Regions from separate parts of the Paenibacillus sp. A14 genome, predicted to be linked through region 1. Evidence: riboswitches for the same ligand, from Rfam matches in the RefSeq annotation. Region 1 holds a riboswitch; each other region holds the start of a gene.
What was found. A riboswitch is a leader RNA that binds a small molecule or an ion and turns the genes downstream of it on or off. The one in region 1 is predicted to bind cobalamin.
Positions count from the first base shown of each region.

Region 2: another riboswitch for cobalamin. It lies ahead of V4U88_RS18955 (anaerobic ribonucleoside triphosphate reductase); the one in region 1 lies ahead of metE (5-methyltetrahydropteroyltriglutamate--homocysteine S-methyltransferase).
Region 3: another riboswitch for cobalamin. It lies ahead of V4U88_RS13285 (ABC transporter substrate-binding protein); the one in region 1 lies ahead of metE (5-methyltetrahydropteroyltriglutamate--homocysteine S-methyltransferase).

Region 1 is NZ_JBAGJD010000003.1:141,691-145,966, reverse strand. It holds gene V4U88_RS08615 (multicopper oxidase domain-containing protein) at 1-942, opposite strand, end outside; gene V4U88_RS08610 (helix-turn-helix transcriptional regulator) at 1,248-1,610, shown strand; cobalamin riboswitch at 1,694-1,892, shown strand; gene metE (5-methyltetrahydropteroyltriglutamate--homocysteine S-methyltransferase) at 2,045-4,276, shown strand, end outside.
Region 2 is NZ_JBAGJD010000007.1:159,484-163,759, reverse strand. It holds gene nrdG (anaerobic ribonucleoside-triphosphate reductase activating protein) at 58-588, opposite strand; gene V4U88_RS18955 (anaerobic ribonucleoside triphosphate reductase) at 585-2,525, opposite strand; cobalamin riboswitch at 2,758-3,000, opposite strand; gene V4U88_RS18950 (MTH1187 family thiamine-binding protein) at 3,496-3,804, shown strand; tRNA gene V4U88_RS18945 (tRNA-Thr) at 3,912-3,983, shown strand; gene V4U88_RS18940 (hypothetical protein) at 4,147-4,276, shown strand, end outside.
Region 3 is NZ_JBAGJD010000004.1:396,274-400,549, reverse strand. It holds gene V4U88_RS13290 (FecCD family ABC transporter permease) at 1-266, opposite strand, end outside; gene V4U88_RS13285 (ABC transporter substrate-binding protein) at 263-1,276, opposite strand; cobalamin riboswitch at 1,473-1,678, opposite strand; gene V4U88_RS13280 (TRM11 family SAM-dependent methyltransferase) at 1,803-2,753, opposite strand; gene V4U88_RS13275 (TIGR03915 family putative DNA repair protein) at 2,865-3,668, opposite strand; gene V4U88_RS13270 (putative DNA modification/repair radical SAM protein) at 3,665-4,276, opposite strand, start outside.

The sequences.
Region 1 (4,276 bases):
GGTTACCCGCAAGATCGCGGTTGCGCCTTTGGAGGCATGCTTCAATTGATGGCTTAAAATGGGGTAATCGCCTTCCTCCTCCACGGTAAACTCGACGACCGCCGAGCCGCCCGCGGGAATGAGCACCGTTTGCAGGCCATACATCCCGTTCTTGGGGTGCCCGTTCATATAGACAATATCAAACGTGGCGCCGACGACATGAAACGAGGAAACCTCGTTCGGTCCGGAGTTGGAGACGTACAGTCGGACCCGGTCGCCGACCTTGGCCAGCAGCGGATGATTTTTCAAGGAAAAATCATCTCCGTTGAACACCACATATTCCGGTTCCTCATGCAGAAAAGCCTCTTCGTCATGCTCCCTGTACCATTCGCTTTGGACGAGCGTATATTCCTTATCGATCAGCGAATCCGTCGCATAACCGTTTTTCGGCTCCACGATGATAAGGCCATGCATTCCGTTAGCGACGTGCATCAGAACGGGGCTTGTGCCGCAGTGGTACATAAACACCCCCGGCGTCGCCGCAGTATAGGTGAAGCTGCCCTTTTCATTCGGCATCACATCGATAAATTTCTTGCTGGGAGCCGCATGCACCGCGTGAAAATCCATCGAGTGGGGCATATTGGGGTCCAAATTCGACAAAGTGAACTGCAGCATATCCCCCTCTTTGACCCGGAGGACGGGACCCGGAACAGTGCCGTTGAAGGTCCAGGCGTTATATTCGACGCCTTCGGAAATCTCCACATTCGATACTTGGGCGGTGAGTTCGATATGAACGACCTGACCGTCGCGGCGGACCACCGGCTCGACCGGAGGCTGATCGAGAGTCTTTGCTTCCTGGGCGGGTTCGGCCTCTCGAACGGGCTGAGCGGAACCCGAAAACCAAACGGTCAACAGCACGAGGAGACTGGCCAGGACGAAAAAAGCGGGCTTTAGAAACTTCATGGATCGATTCCTCCTCTTATCCGATAAGTCAAGGGTACAAGGGAATTGAACACTCAATTGTGATATAAATCACATAAGTAAAAATAGTTCATTTGGCTACGACCAAAACCTTAATTATGCAATTTCAATATATGAAAAATTCACAATAGAAAAAGCATTTTGCGCGTACCCAGATCCTCACAATTTTAAGTTAAGACCACCGTATCTTGTTCTTTTACCAATCCAGTAAAACAGGGGAAGATGGTCCGGTTGTACAAATTTTAGACTTCAGTTATATTGATCTATAAGAAACAGGGGGGACGGCTATGGCATTTATGCTTGCGCAGCGGGCTTATCTGAAGCTATTTCTGATCACGAAAGTGGAACAGCGCAGGGGTTACGGCTATCAAATGCTGGAGGAATTGAAAGAAGAGTTCAAGCCGTTCGGCTACGTACCGCCGCAGAGCGAAATCTACCGGGCCCTCCACGAACTGGTGCAGGAAGGGATTCTATACAGGACCAAGCATTTGAAAGGCAATGACCCCAGCGTCGATTTCCAAGAGATCGTGCTGTACCATTTTACCGACGATGGAGCGGAAAAAGCCAAACTCTACAAAAAGCAGGTCAAAGCGGATCTTGACCGCTGCATCGGCATGCTGAACAAAGCGGTAGCGGATAACTTTAATTAATTTTAGTTGAAACTAGTAGATCCCGATAAGATTACTGTTGAATTATCCGGCGACATCCGTTAGTATTGAGTTCATACTTAAAACTGCATAATGTGGGAAGAGGTGCTTCAGCCGCGGCTGAAGCTTAAAAGGGAAGTCCGGTGAAACGCCGGCGCGGTCCCGCCACTGTAACGGAGGAGCCGTCATGCGAGAAATGGCCACTGATGTCGAAAGACACTGGGAAGGCAGCGTGATCGGCGATGACTCCGAAGCCAGGAGACCTGCCTTTTCCGGCAACACTGCTGTACCTACGGGAGATAGGGAGGTGTTAGAGATTCGATCCATCGGACAATTATACGAAGGTCTTCTTTAGCATTGCCTAAAGAGGGCCTTTTTGATTTCTTGCCGCATTTATTGCTATTTTCGAAAGACATATGTTGAGGAGGCTTATAATTATGGGTAAAATATCGAGCGGAAATTTGGGTTTCCCCAGAATCGGCAAACAGCGGGAATGGAAAAAAGCGATCGAAGCGTACTGGAGCGGAAAATTGGAGGAGGCGGAGCTTCACCGCCAGTTAGCCGAAATTCGCAGCGAACATTGGAAATTGCAAAAGGGGAAAGGGATCGATTGGATTCCGGTGGGGGATTTTTCCTACTATGATCAGGTTTTGGATACGGCCGTAATGTTCGGACTTGTGCCCGAACGCTTTGAATACAGCGGCGGACCTGTTCCGCTCGAAACATACTACGCGGTGGCCAGAGGCAGCAAAACCGCTGCTGCCAGCGAAATGACCAAATGGTTTAACACGAACTACCATTACATCGTCCCCGAGCTGGGAAACAGGGAGCCGGAGCTTACGGCGAATCTCCCGCTCCAAGCCTACCGTGAAGCCAAAGAGAAGCTGGGAATCGCCGGCAAGCCGGTCGTTCTCGGATTATATTCTTTTCTGAAGCTGTCCAAAGGCGCGTCCGGAAGTCTTCGGGAATGGAGCCAAAAGCTTTTGCCTTTGTACGTCACCGTTTTGCGCGAACTGGACCAGGAAGGTGCGGCATGGATTCAAGTCGATGAACCGGCGCTCGTTACTTTCGTATCGGATGAGGATTTGGCGCTGCTTCAGGAAATCTATAGTGCGATTTCGGCAGAGCTGCCGCAAGCCGGGATCTTGCTGCAAACGTATTTCGATGCCGTCGAACGGTACGAGGAGATTATTGCACTGCCGGTTCGCGGGATTGGCCTGGATTTCGTGCATGGGCGGGAAGGCAACTTGCAAGCCCTTCGGCAACACGGTTTCCCGGCCGGCAAGACGTTGGCTGCGGGAGTGGTGGACGGCCGCAACATTTGGCGGTCCGATCTGCCCGCGGTCCAGGATTTCATCGGCGAGATTGCGGGGCTGCTGTCTGCGGATTCCGATCTGATTGTCCAGCCTTCCTGCAGCCTGCTGCATGTGCCGGTTTCGGCCCAGGGAGAGGAGGGATTGCCGGAGGTGCTCAAGGATGCCCTGGCCTTCGCGGAAGAGAAGCTGGATGAAGTCGCGGCGTTGCATCAGGCGCTGCAAGGCGAAACCCCGGCCCTGCTGGCGGAAAGCCGTCAGGCCCTGGAACGCTTGAACGCGGACCCGTCGCGCAGCCGCAAAAACGTCCAGGAGGCGGTTCGAAGCATCGCGGAGCAGCCTTCCGAACGGATTAGTCCGTTTGAGGTACGTCGGGGGGAGCAGCAGCGCGTGTGGAACCTGCCGCTTCTTCCGACAACGACGATCGGAAGCTTTCCGCAAACCGCCGAAGTTCGTGCGGCCCGTCAAAAATGGCGCAAAGGCGAATGGACGGCCGAACGGTATGACGAATTCATTCGCGAAGAGATCCGCACCTGGATCGACATCCAGGAGGAAATCGGCCTGGACGTGCTGGTTCACGGCGAATTTGAGCGGACGGATATGGTTGAGTTTTTCGGGGAAAAGCTGCCTGGCTTTGCGTTCACCAAAGGAGGATGGGTCCAATCGTACGGCACCCGCTGCGTGAAGCCTCCGCTCATTTATGGCGACGTGGAATTCGATCGCCCGATGACGGTGAAGGAGACGGCTTTTGCCCAGTCCTTGACGAAGAAACCGGTCAAAGGCATGTTGACGGGTCCGGTGACGGTATTAAATTGGTCGTTTGTCCGCAGCGACTTGCCGCGGGAGACTGTAACCTACCAAATCGCCTTGGCGCTGCGTAAAGAAGTAGAGGCGTTGGAAGAAGCGGGCATAACGATGATTCAGGTTGACGAGCCTGCGCTGCGGGAAGGGTTCCCGCTAAAGCCGGCTGACCGTGAGGCCTATATCGATTGGGCGGTCAAGGCCTTCAAAATCACGACATCCTCGGTCCGTGACACTACGCAAATTCATACGCATATGTGTTATTGCGAGTTCCACGACATGATCGATGCGATTCGGGATCTGGATGCCGACGTGATCTCGATCGAGACGTCACGCAGCCACGGGGAGCTGATCCAGAGCTTCGAGGAGAATACGTATCCGCTCGGCATCGGGCTCGGCGTGTATGATATCCACAGTCCGCGGGTGCCTGCCGAAGAGGAAATGATGGCGATGGTCCGCAGGGCGCTGCAAGTCCTCGATCCGGAGCTGTTCTGGATCAATCCGGACTGCGGACTGAAAACCCGCGGGCGGGAAGAAACCGTCGCCGCTCTAAAA
Region 2 (4,276 bases), on a different contig from region 1:
TTGAAAAGGTCTATAAAAATCATCACAGACCATAAATTATACTAGAAACTTAATAAGCTAGAAAGAGAAAGTTGGTTCCCAGAGCACCGCTTTTCCGGAAGCAAGACTTTGCGGAATGTCGATCAGTCTCTGGTTTGAGCTGCCCCGGTATAACAGGGAGGGGTCGCGCAGTTCCTCGACAAAGCGCCCGTCTACCAACACCTGGCAGCGTTCCAGCAGGCGGAATTCGGGCGACCCGGCCTCCGCGTGCTCCGGCGAGGTCAATTCCTCATAGGTATAGCCGCTATAAATCCAGATCGGGACCGGGCCGGCTTCCCCGCGGAGACGGTCGACAAACGCGCCGACTTCCGTCGCGGAGAAAAACGGATCCCCGCCCAGAAGGCTTACCCCGCTCAGCAGCGGGTTGTTTGCAATATCGGCGATGATCTCCGTCTCCCGTTCGGGCGTCAGCGGCTCGCCGTAATTGAAGTTCCAGGTGGCTGCGCTGAAGCAGCCTTTGCAGTAATGGCGGCAGCCGCTGATAAAGATGGCGGCGCGGAGGCCTTCGCCTTCATTGATGGATTCCGGGTAGTAGCCGCAGATGTTCATGCGTCGTGCTTGACCCGGTCCCGGACCTCCGCCTGTTTGGCCGCGTTAAAGCGGGTTTGGAAGTCGCCGGTCAAATAGCCGGTGACGCGGCGCAGGCGGCGGATATGGACATCGTTCTCGTGACTGCCGCAGGAAGGGCAGTTCGCGCCGATAATCCCTTCAAAACCGCAGGCGGAGCAGCGGTCGATCGGATGGTTGATGCTGAAATAGCTGACCTGCTGCGAAAGCGCGTATTGGACGATCTTCAGGAACGCCGCCGGATTGCTGCGGGCGTTGCCGTTCAATTCGATATAGGAGATCGCTCCGGCATTGCACAGGTTGTGGAACTGCGCTTCGAGCTCGATTTTTTTGGCGGCGCTGAGTTTGTAATACACCGGAATGTGGAAGGAGTTCGTATAATACTCGCGTTCCACAACGCCCGGCACAGTACCGTAAAAGGCGCGGTCGCGTTTCGTGAACTTCCCGGACAGCCCCTCCGCCGGGGTGGCGAACAGGGTGATGTTCAGGTTGTGAACCTCACTCATCCGGTCGCAGTAGTCGCGCATGTAGGCGATCAAATCGTAAGCTTTTTTGTAGACCGCTTCATCCTCGCCATGGTGCTTGCCGTACATCGCCTTCATGCACTCCGCAAGACCGATGAAGCCGAGGGAAAGGCTGCCGTGCTTCAGCAGTTCTCCGACCGCGTCATCCGGACCGAGCTGTTCGCCGCCTTCCCATACCCCTTCACGCATCATAAAGTCCGAGGCTTTGGCTTTTTGGGCGGACTGGATCTGGAAGCGGTGCAGCAGGCCTTCCAGAGCAATGTCCAGGTAGTGGTCCAGCTCCCGGTAGAATCCGCGCTCATCGGCTTCCTTCCGCCGGCCCAGCGCGATCCCGTGCTCCAGTCCGAGCTTGACGAGATTCAGCGTATTAAAGGAAAGATTACCTTTGCCGGACAGGCGGTTCCGGCCGAACCGGTCGCTCAGCACGCGCGTGCGGCAGCCCATAGTGGCGAATTCGGTATCCGGATTCTGCGGATCGTAATGCATCAGATTCAGCGGTGCGTCCAGATTGGCGAAGTTCGGATAGAGCCGCTTGGCCGAGCATTCGGCCGCCATCAGGAACAGCTCGTAATTCGGTTCGCCCGGATTCTGGTTGATGCCCTGTTTACACTTGAAGATTTGGATCGGAAAAATCGGCGTCTCCCCGCTGCCGAGTCCCCGCATTGTCGCGGACAGCAGCGAACGGATAACGAGCTGGCCTTCCGGCGAAGTGCAGGTGCCGTAGTTGATGCTGGTGAACGGGATTTGCCCGCCCGCGCGGCTCGACATCGTATTGAGATTGTGGATCAGACTTTCCGCGCCCTGGAGCGTTTCGGTTTCGGTTTCTTTTAACGCGTATCGGAAAGATTTCGGGAACCGCTCCCGGAGATCGCTGCGGCTCATGGTCACCTCACCGCCGAGGTCGGCGGCCGGATCGCCTTCTTCCAAATAATCCAGCCCTTTGCGGAAGTATTTGGCGAAGGACTTGGCCACATAAGGGGCCAGGTCAAAATCGAGCATGTTGGCGGAGACGCCGCCGTATTGGCTGTTTTGCTGCGACTGGAAAATAATCGCGACGAGCGCCATCGCCGTCATGATCGAATTCGGCGGTCTGACACTGCCGTTGCCGGTATTGAAGCCCTCGCGGAGCAGTTTGGCAAACGGGATAAAAATGCAGTTCGTCGTGCCGATGGCGTATTGATCGAGGTCGTGCACATAGACCACATTATCTTGGATCGCTTGAACGAGCCGCGCAGGCATCACGAAATGGTTGGCGTACCATTTGGCGTATTCGCTGCCGAACTTGCTCATTTTGCCCGAGAAGCTTTCCCCGTTCAAATTGGCGTTTTCGCGCAGGACTTCCAAATTGGAGCTGGATACGATTTCCTCGCCCAGATTAATAACTTCATCCAGCATTTGTTCCTTGGAGGTACCTTTATTTGTATTTGTAGTGAAATGGTTGAGCAGTGCCATGATAAAATCTCCTTCCGATTCACAATTAGAAATAAAAAAGCATTTCCACCCCCAAAGAGGTCGAAAATGCCCGGTTGCGCTCTTTGAAAACAGCACGTCGCCTTTGCGGCGCGCCAGAATGACTTATATGTATGGCGGCAAGCGGACACCTTGGCCTGTACCTCGCAGGGCTACTCGGGTGCCATCCAGACGGGCAGGTCTCCTGGCTTCCGGACCTTCCGGCTCCTTCCCGCGGACAATGGCGTCTGCAGTGGCATATGCCGGAGGATGCTGATCTATAGCTAGTGAGACCCGGGGGATCGCACTCTCTATAAAGCTTCCGGTTACAGTGGCGGGACCGCAGCGGATTTGCACCGCACTTCCCTATTAAGCCCCGGCATCGTGCTTGTGCCGGTTCACCCGTCTGTACACTATATTTGGTTGATGCTGTATCATAATAACCCAATATATTGTGTTTGTAAACGGGCGGATAACAGAATTTGAATTTGAAAAACAGCTGAAAAACAGTCGAAAGCAATCAGGATGCGGGGAATCGGGGACGAAAAAAAATAGTAGATTTTGAGGCAAGATTGTGGCGATGATGAGGTAAGCGTTTGCTAGTTTGGGAGGGGAGTAAGCGGGGGCGGAGGGGAGTCCGTTGTCTGCTTGCGGTGGGTTGTTTCGGGTGGAGGTGCACTAACGCGTAACGGAAATAATAGCCGCTACTGTGTCCGATAAAAATGGAGACCGGCCGTTTTGGCGCAAATAGCGGTTATAGTTTGCGTTAGATAAAATCGGAGGTTCGATTGCCCACCGCAGAGCGAGTCTTTATCACAAGCGACGGACCTTTCGACCTTTACCGATTGAATTCCGGGTCCCGAACTTGTTACAATAAATAAAAAATCCGGTTAGCGGAACAACGGGAGGTTGTCACATGGCGATCGCGGAAGTTACGGTCATTCCGATCGGTACAGGTTCCACCAGTCTGAGTTCATATGTTGCCGAGCTGCAGCGGGTACTTGAAAAGCAGGAAGGAGTCCAATGCACCCTGACTTCGATGAGTACGATTATCGAGGGGCCGCTCGATCGAATTTTTACGGCGATTCGGGCGATCCATGAGGCTCCGTTTCAATCCGGGGCCCAGCGCGTTTCCACTTCGGTTAAAATCGATGACCGGCGGGACAAAGAGAGCTCCTCGGAGCAGAAGCTGCGGTCTGTGCAGGATAAACTCGGTTCATCCTAACCCTGTTGCAGCCAAGCAAATGGTTGGTTTAATTACCAGACATTGGCCCTTGCAATATTTTTAAAACGGAGTATAATAATTTTTGTTTCACTTTACCAAGTGATTCTGCTGGTGTAGCTCAGGGGTAGAGCAACGCACTCGTAATGCGTAGGTCGGGGGTTCAATTCCCTTCACCAGCATCTTTTATAACTCAAGCACAGCGCGGCTTCCGAGGTTTTCGGGGGGCGCGTTTTTTTTGCGTGTGGTGATTCACATTATCATACGATTTAAATACTTGAAACTACCAACCTCCGTGGCTGATAATAGGTATAGGTAGAATTATTTTCCAAGGGAGAGCTATTGATGAAGAAGAATTTCATAACGGGCGCGGTGTCTGGTTTGGTTGTTGGTGCGCTGCTTTTCGGAGGAGTTCCGACTTTTGCCGCGGCAGTTAAATCGATCATGGGCGCGAAGGTAACGGGAGTCTATGCGG
Region 3 (4,276 bases), on a different contig from region 1:
TGAAACGCCGCACCCGCAACCGCCAGGGACGCCCCGACCAGCAGGCCGAGGAGCACGCGGGGCAGCCGGACTTGCATGACGATCTGCTCCGAAGCCGTATTCCAGGTCGGCTCGATCCAATGGCCGATGCCCGGAAGGCGATGCAGCAGGATCTTCGCGATCTCGAGGATCGGCATTTTGACGGAGCCGAATCCCACACAGACCAGCAGGGTAAGAATCAGCAGCCCGAGGCCTATAAATCCGTAGCCTGCCAGTTTGGTCCTCACGGCTTAATCAAATCCGGATAAATCGCGTTGGCCACATCAATAAGCCCTTTGGTCACGCGTGGACCGGGTCGGCTCAACAAATTGTCGTCCAATCCGATAATGCGGCCTTCCTTAACCGCGGTGATCTTATCCCAGCCTCCACGGCTCTTGATGATATCGGCGAGCGTCCGGTTGTTCTCGTCAACGACGCTTTTGGCGTAAAGAATAACATCCGGATTCGCCTTGATAATGTTTTCTTCGTTGATTTCGCTCCAGCCGTTAATATCGGAAGCGACATTTTCCCCGCCGGCCAGCGTAATCATTTCATCCATAAATTCGCCCTTACCGACCGTCCATCCTGGCGAGAACTCGATATAGACCTTTTTCTTCTGATCGGCCGGCAGCTTGCCCACCGCTTCTTTTACCTTATCCAGTTCGGCCTGCATTTGGCCGGTTACCTCGCCGGCTTCCTTCTGACGGTCTGTAATTTGCCCGACCAACCGGATGTTCGCCATGACCTCTTCCATCGTTTTCGCGTTGGAACGGAACACTTTCAAACCGAGATCCGTCAGACTCTTCACCGTATCCTCGCCAACCAGGTTCCCCGCCAGCACCAGATCCGGCTGAGCCGCAACGACCGCTTCCACATTAACCTGGAAGCCGCCCATTCTCGGCTTGTCTTTTACGGCTTCCGGATAATCGTCATTGTCGGAAACGCCGACAATCTGCTCGTCCAGCCCCAAAGCGAACAGCCCTTCGGTTTCCGACGGTGCCAGAGACACGATGCGCTGCGGCGCCGATTCGAACGTAAATTCGCTGCCGTACCCGTCTTTTACCGTAAGCGGATAAGTCGTTTTCGGACTCTCTTGGTCCGTTGCGTTCGACGTATCCTTTGGCGTTTCCTGTTGCTGCTGAGCTTGTCCGCCATTGCCGTTCTCCGCGGAATTTTTACCGTTCGCCCCGCAGCCTGCGGTGACGAGCAACAGAATGGCCAGAAGCCAGATCCCCCAGATCTTGGTCCACTTTTTCATCTCTTTCGCTCCTTCTGTGTTCTGTAGTTCTTGACTGGTCTGCCTGACATAAAGCGAAACTTGATGTCTCTTCATGAAGAAAAACCCATCCTGCGGATGGGTTACGTCTACAAAGTTATAGCGGAGCCGTCATGTTCCTGTGCCGGAACGCTCGGGTCCGTCCTCTAAGCAGAACGTCATCCTTTCCTCGAAGGACCGTCTAACATTCCCGTGGGCAGGTCTCCTGACTTCCAGGTACCGACGAACGCCCGCCTTCCCGTCGTACTGTGGCGTAAGACAGTGGCATGCTTGGGCGCGTCCCTGTATACAGTGGCGGGACCGTGCCGGACTTTCACCGGCTTCCCTTTTAACCCTGGGCTCGCAAAACAAGCGGGCTTCGGGACCGACGGGTACTTCTTATTCGCTTGAATCCAGGCGATCTATCTCTTTTGGATTATAGGGGAAAAGCCGTAAACTTACAATACGAAAGAGCGACTCCGCTGTGCGGTTCGTCCAAGTATTCAGCTGGCTCGTGATAAGCCCTCAATCAGCTATGGCATACCCAGATGCTTCGCACAAAAGCCCCCTTCGTTACTTTGGCGAAGCCCTGAATTTGAAAACCCGCCCGCTCCAACTCGGGTTCCAGCTCTTCCGTGGATACGACCACCGAAATGTCGCTGAACCGGCGCAGGCTTGATAGCATCGCCCGCTTCTCTTCCAGAGGAAGAACGGAGCATAGATTGTAAGGCATATCTAAAATCGCCGCGTCAAAATGCCCGTCAATTTCATTCATATCACCGATACTGACAAGTTCTTCGTGCCGGTACCCGAAATGAGCCAGATTTACCCTCGCTCCGCGAATAGCGAGCGGATTAAGATCCCGTCCCACAATCTCGATCCCCATGGAAAGGGCTTCGATCAGAACGTTGCCCATCCCGCAGCAGGGATCGATCGCCCGTATTCCGGCCGTGGCGGGGACCGCGATATTAACCAGGCTCCGGGCCATAGCCGCGGAAAGCCCTGTCGAATAATTCCGGGGCTTATGTTTGTGTCTCTGCCAAATAGGGTCCGTGGGATGACAGACTCCTAGCCTCCATGATTCCCCGTCGTGTAAAAGACCGAACAGGATATCCGGCTGCCGCATCTCCGCCCTGCCCCGGATCCGGGCTCCCACTGTTCTCTCCAACTGACGCTGGTCCTCATAGCTGCAAGGGACTCCGTTTTTAATATATTTCACTTTAAAAGTCTTTCCCTTTAAGTCGATCTTCTCCGCAAGAGTGAGAATCCCCTCGAGGGAGCCGCATCTTCCCAGCACTTTCATTTCCATGGAAATAAAAGGACTCCGATTTGCTCCGATGGCAGTTCCGCTTTCCATAAAAAAATGAGCTCTGGGGGCATATCCGAACAAACTGTGAAGCTCAAGCCTGCATAGTTCGCTCTCGTTCTCATGACACGCGTAGGGGTAGATATAGCTATCGGGCTTCTCGTTCAAGTCCACGTTCCCGTCTCCTTCTTACTTTGCCTCGCTTAGAGCCGATCATTTTCGGTCAAGCAAAAAGACTTAGGTATTCTAAGCATTCACTGAACCATTGTAGCAGAAGAACGGGGCTTAACGAAGACGTTTCGGGAAGGGACCTGAAGAAAGATCGCTCTGCTGCATCTCGGTTAACTGGGTCCAATAACGTTTGGGCATATGGGAAAGCCGGGCCCGGGGATTGCTTCTTTCCCGGACCGCCACCGTATCATAGAACTGCTTCCACAGCCTCCGGTAGGACTTCTCCTCGTCGTCCGGCTCGGGCAATATAAGCTCCTCCATGCAAAATAGTCCCACTCGATCAGCAGGTGGACCATCCTGCCGCTGCATCAATACTTGTCTATGCGTCTTGTCGTAAATCAGAAACGATTCTCCCCGGTATCTATCGCAAAAATGGGGCGCCAGCAGCGGCAGCACCTGATTCTTCGGTTCAATAACGGCGACCAGAACATCGCCATAAACCGCGAACCGGACGAATCCCATATATGCATGGCTCTCCGTCCTTAAATGTTTCACCGCTTTATGGAGCCGATGCACCGTATCTTCCGTCAGCATATCCATGACCGTACGTCCATATTGAAAGCCAAGCCGCAAAAAACGGTACAGCAGCAGTTCCTTATCGGACATGCATGTCAGGAAGCCGTTACGGATCAGTTCCTGCGCCGCCGGACAGATTTTGACACCGATTCCCTTGTAAACTCTGGCCGCCTTTACCGGATCAGTCTCCACCCATACGGCATCGAACAGAACATACAGATTATCTTCACTCGGCCGGATATCCACCGCCTCTTCCTTGCGGTCATAGCTTTCAAACACACAGCTAAGAAAGCCGTCAAAGCTGCCATCATAAATGTACGCCGATTGGCGAGCCCAGTTCATGTTGCAGCCACTTCCGCCACCCTGCCTGCCGCGAGTTCTTCGTCGCTAAAAAGCTTAAGCTGTTCCACCTGGGGCTGGGGCAAATACAAGGAGATTTCCTTTTGGGATAGCAGCGATCTCAAGATTGTGCTCTCCTTCACTTTCAATCCCTCAAGACGTCTGCCGGAGCATGTGATGAAATATTGGGCTCTCTTCAGTACTACCCCGAGCTTCTTCAATCCCGCGAAGTCCAGTTTTCCCGCCCGCCGCGCCGCAACGATCGCCTTGGCGCTCCGCACGCCGATCCCTGGAACCCGGAGCAACGTTTCATACGGTGCTTGATTGATCTCCACGGGGAATCGATCGATATGATTTACGGCCCAATGGCACTTGGGGTCCATAAACGGATTGAAATTCGGAGTTCTTTCATCCAGCAGTTCATGGGCTTCGAATCCGTAAAACCGCAGCAGCCAGTCAGCCTGGTAGAGCCGATGCTCCCGCAGAAGCGGCGGTTTACTGTCCAGCGCCGGGAGCAGCGAATGCTCCATCACCGGCGTGTAAGCGGAATAGTACACCCGCTTCAGCTCGTATTTGCGATACAACGCCTCGGTCAGAGTCAAAATCTTCAA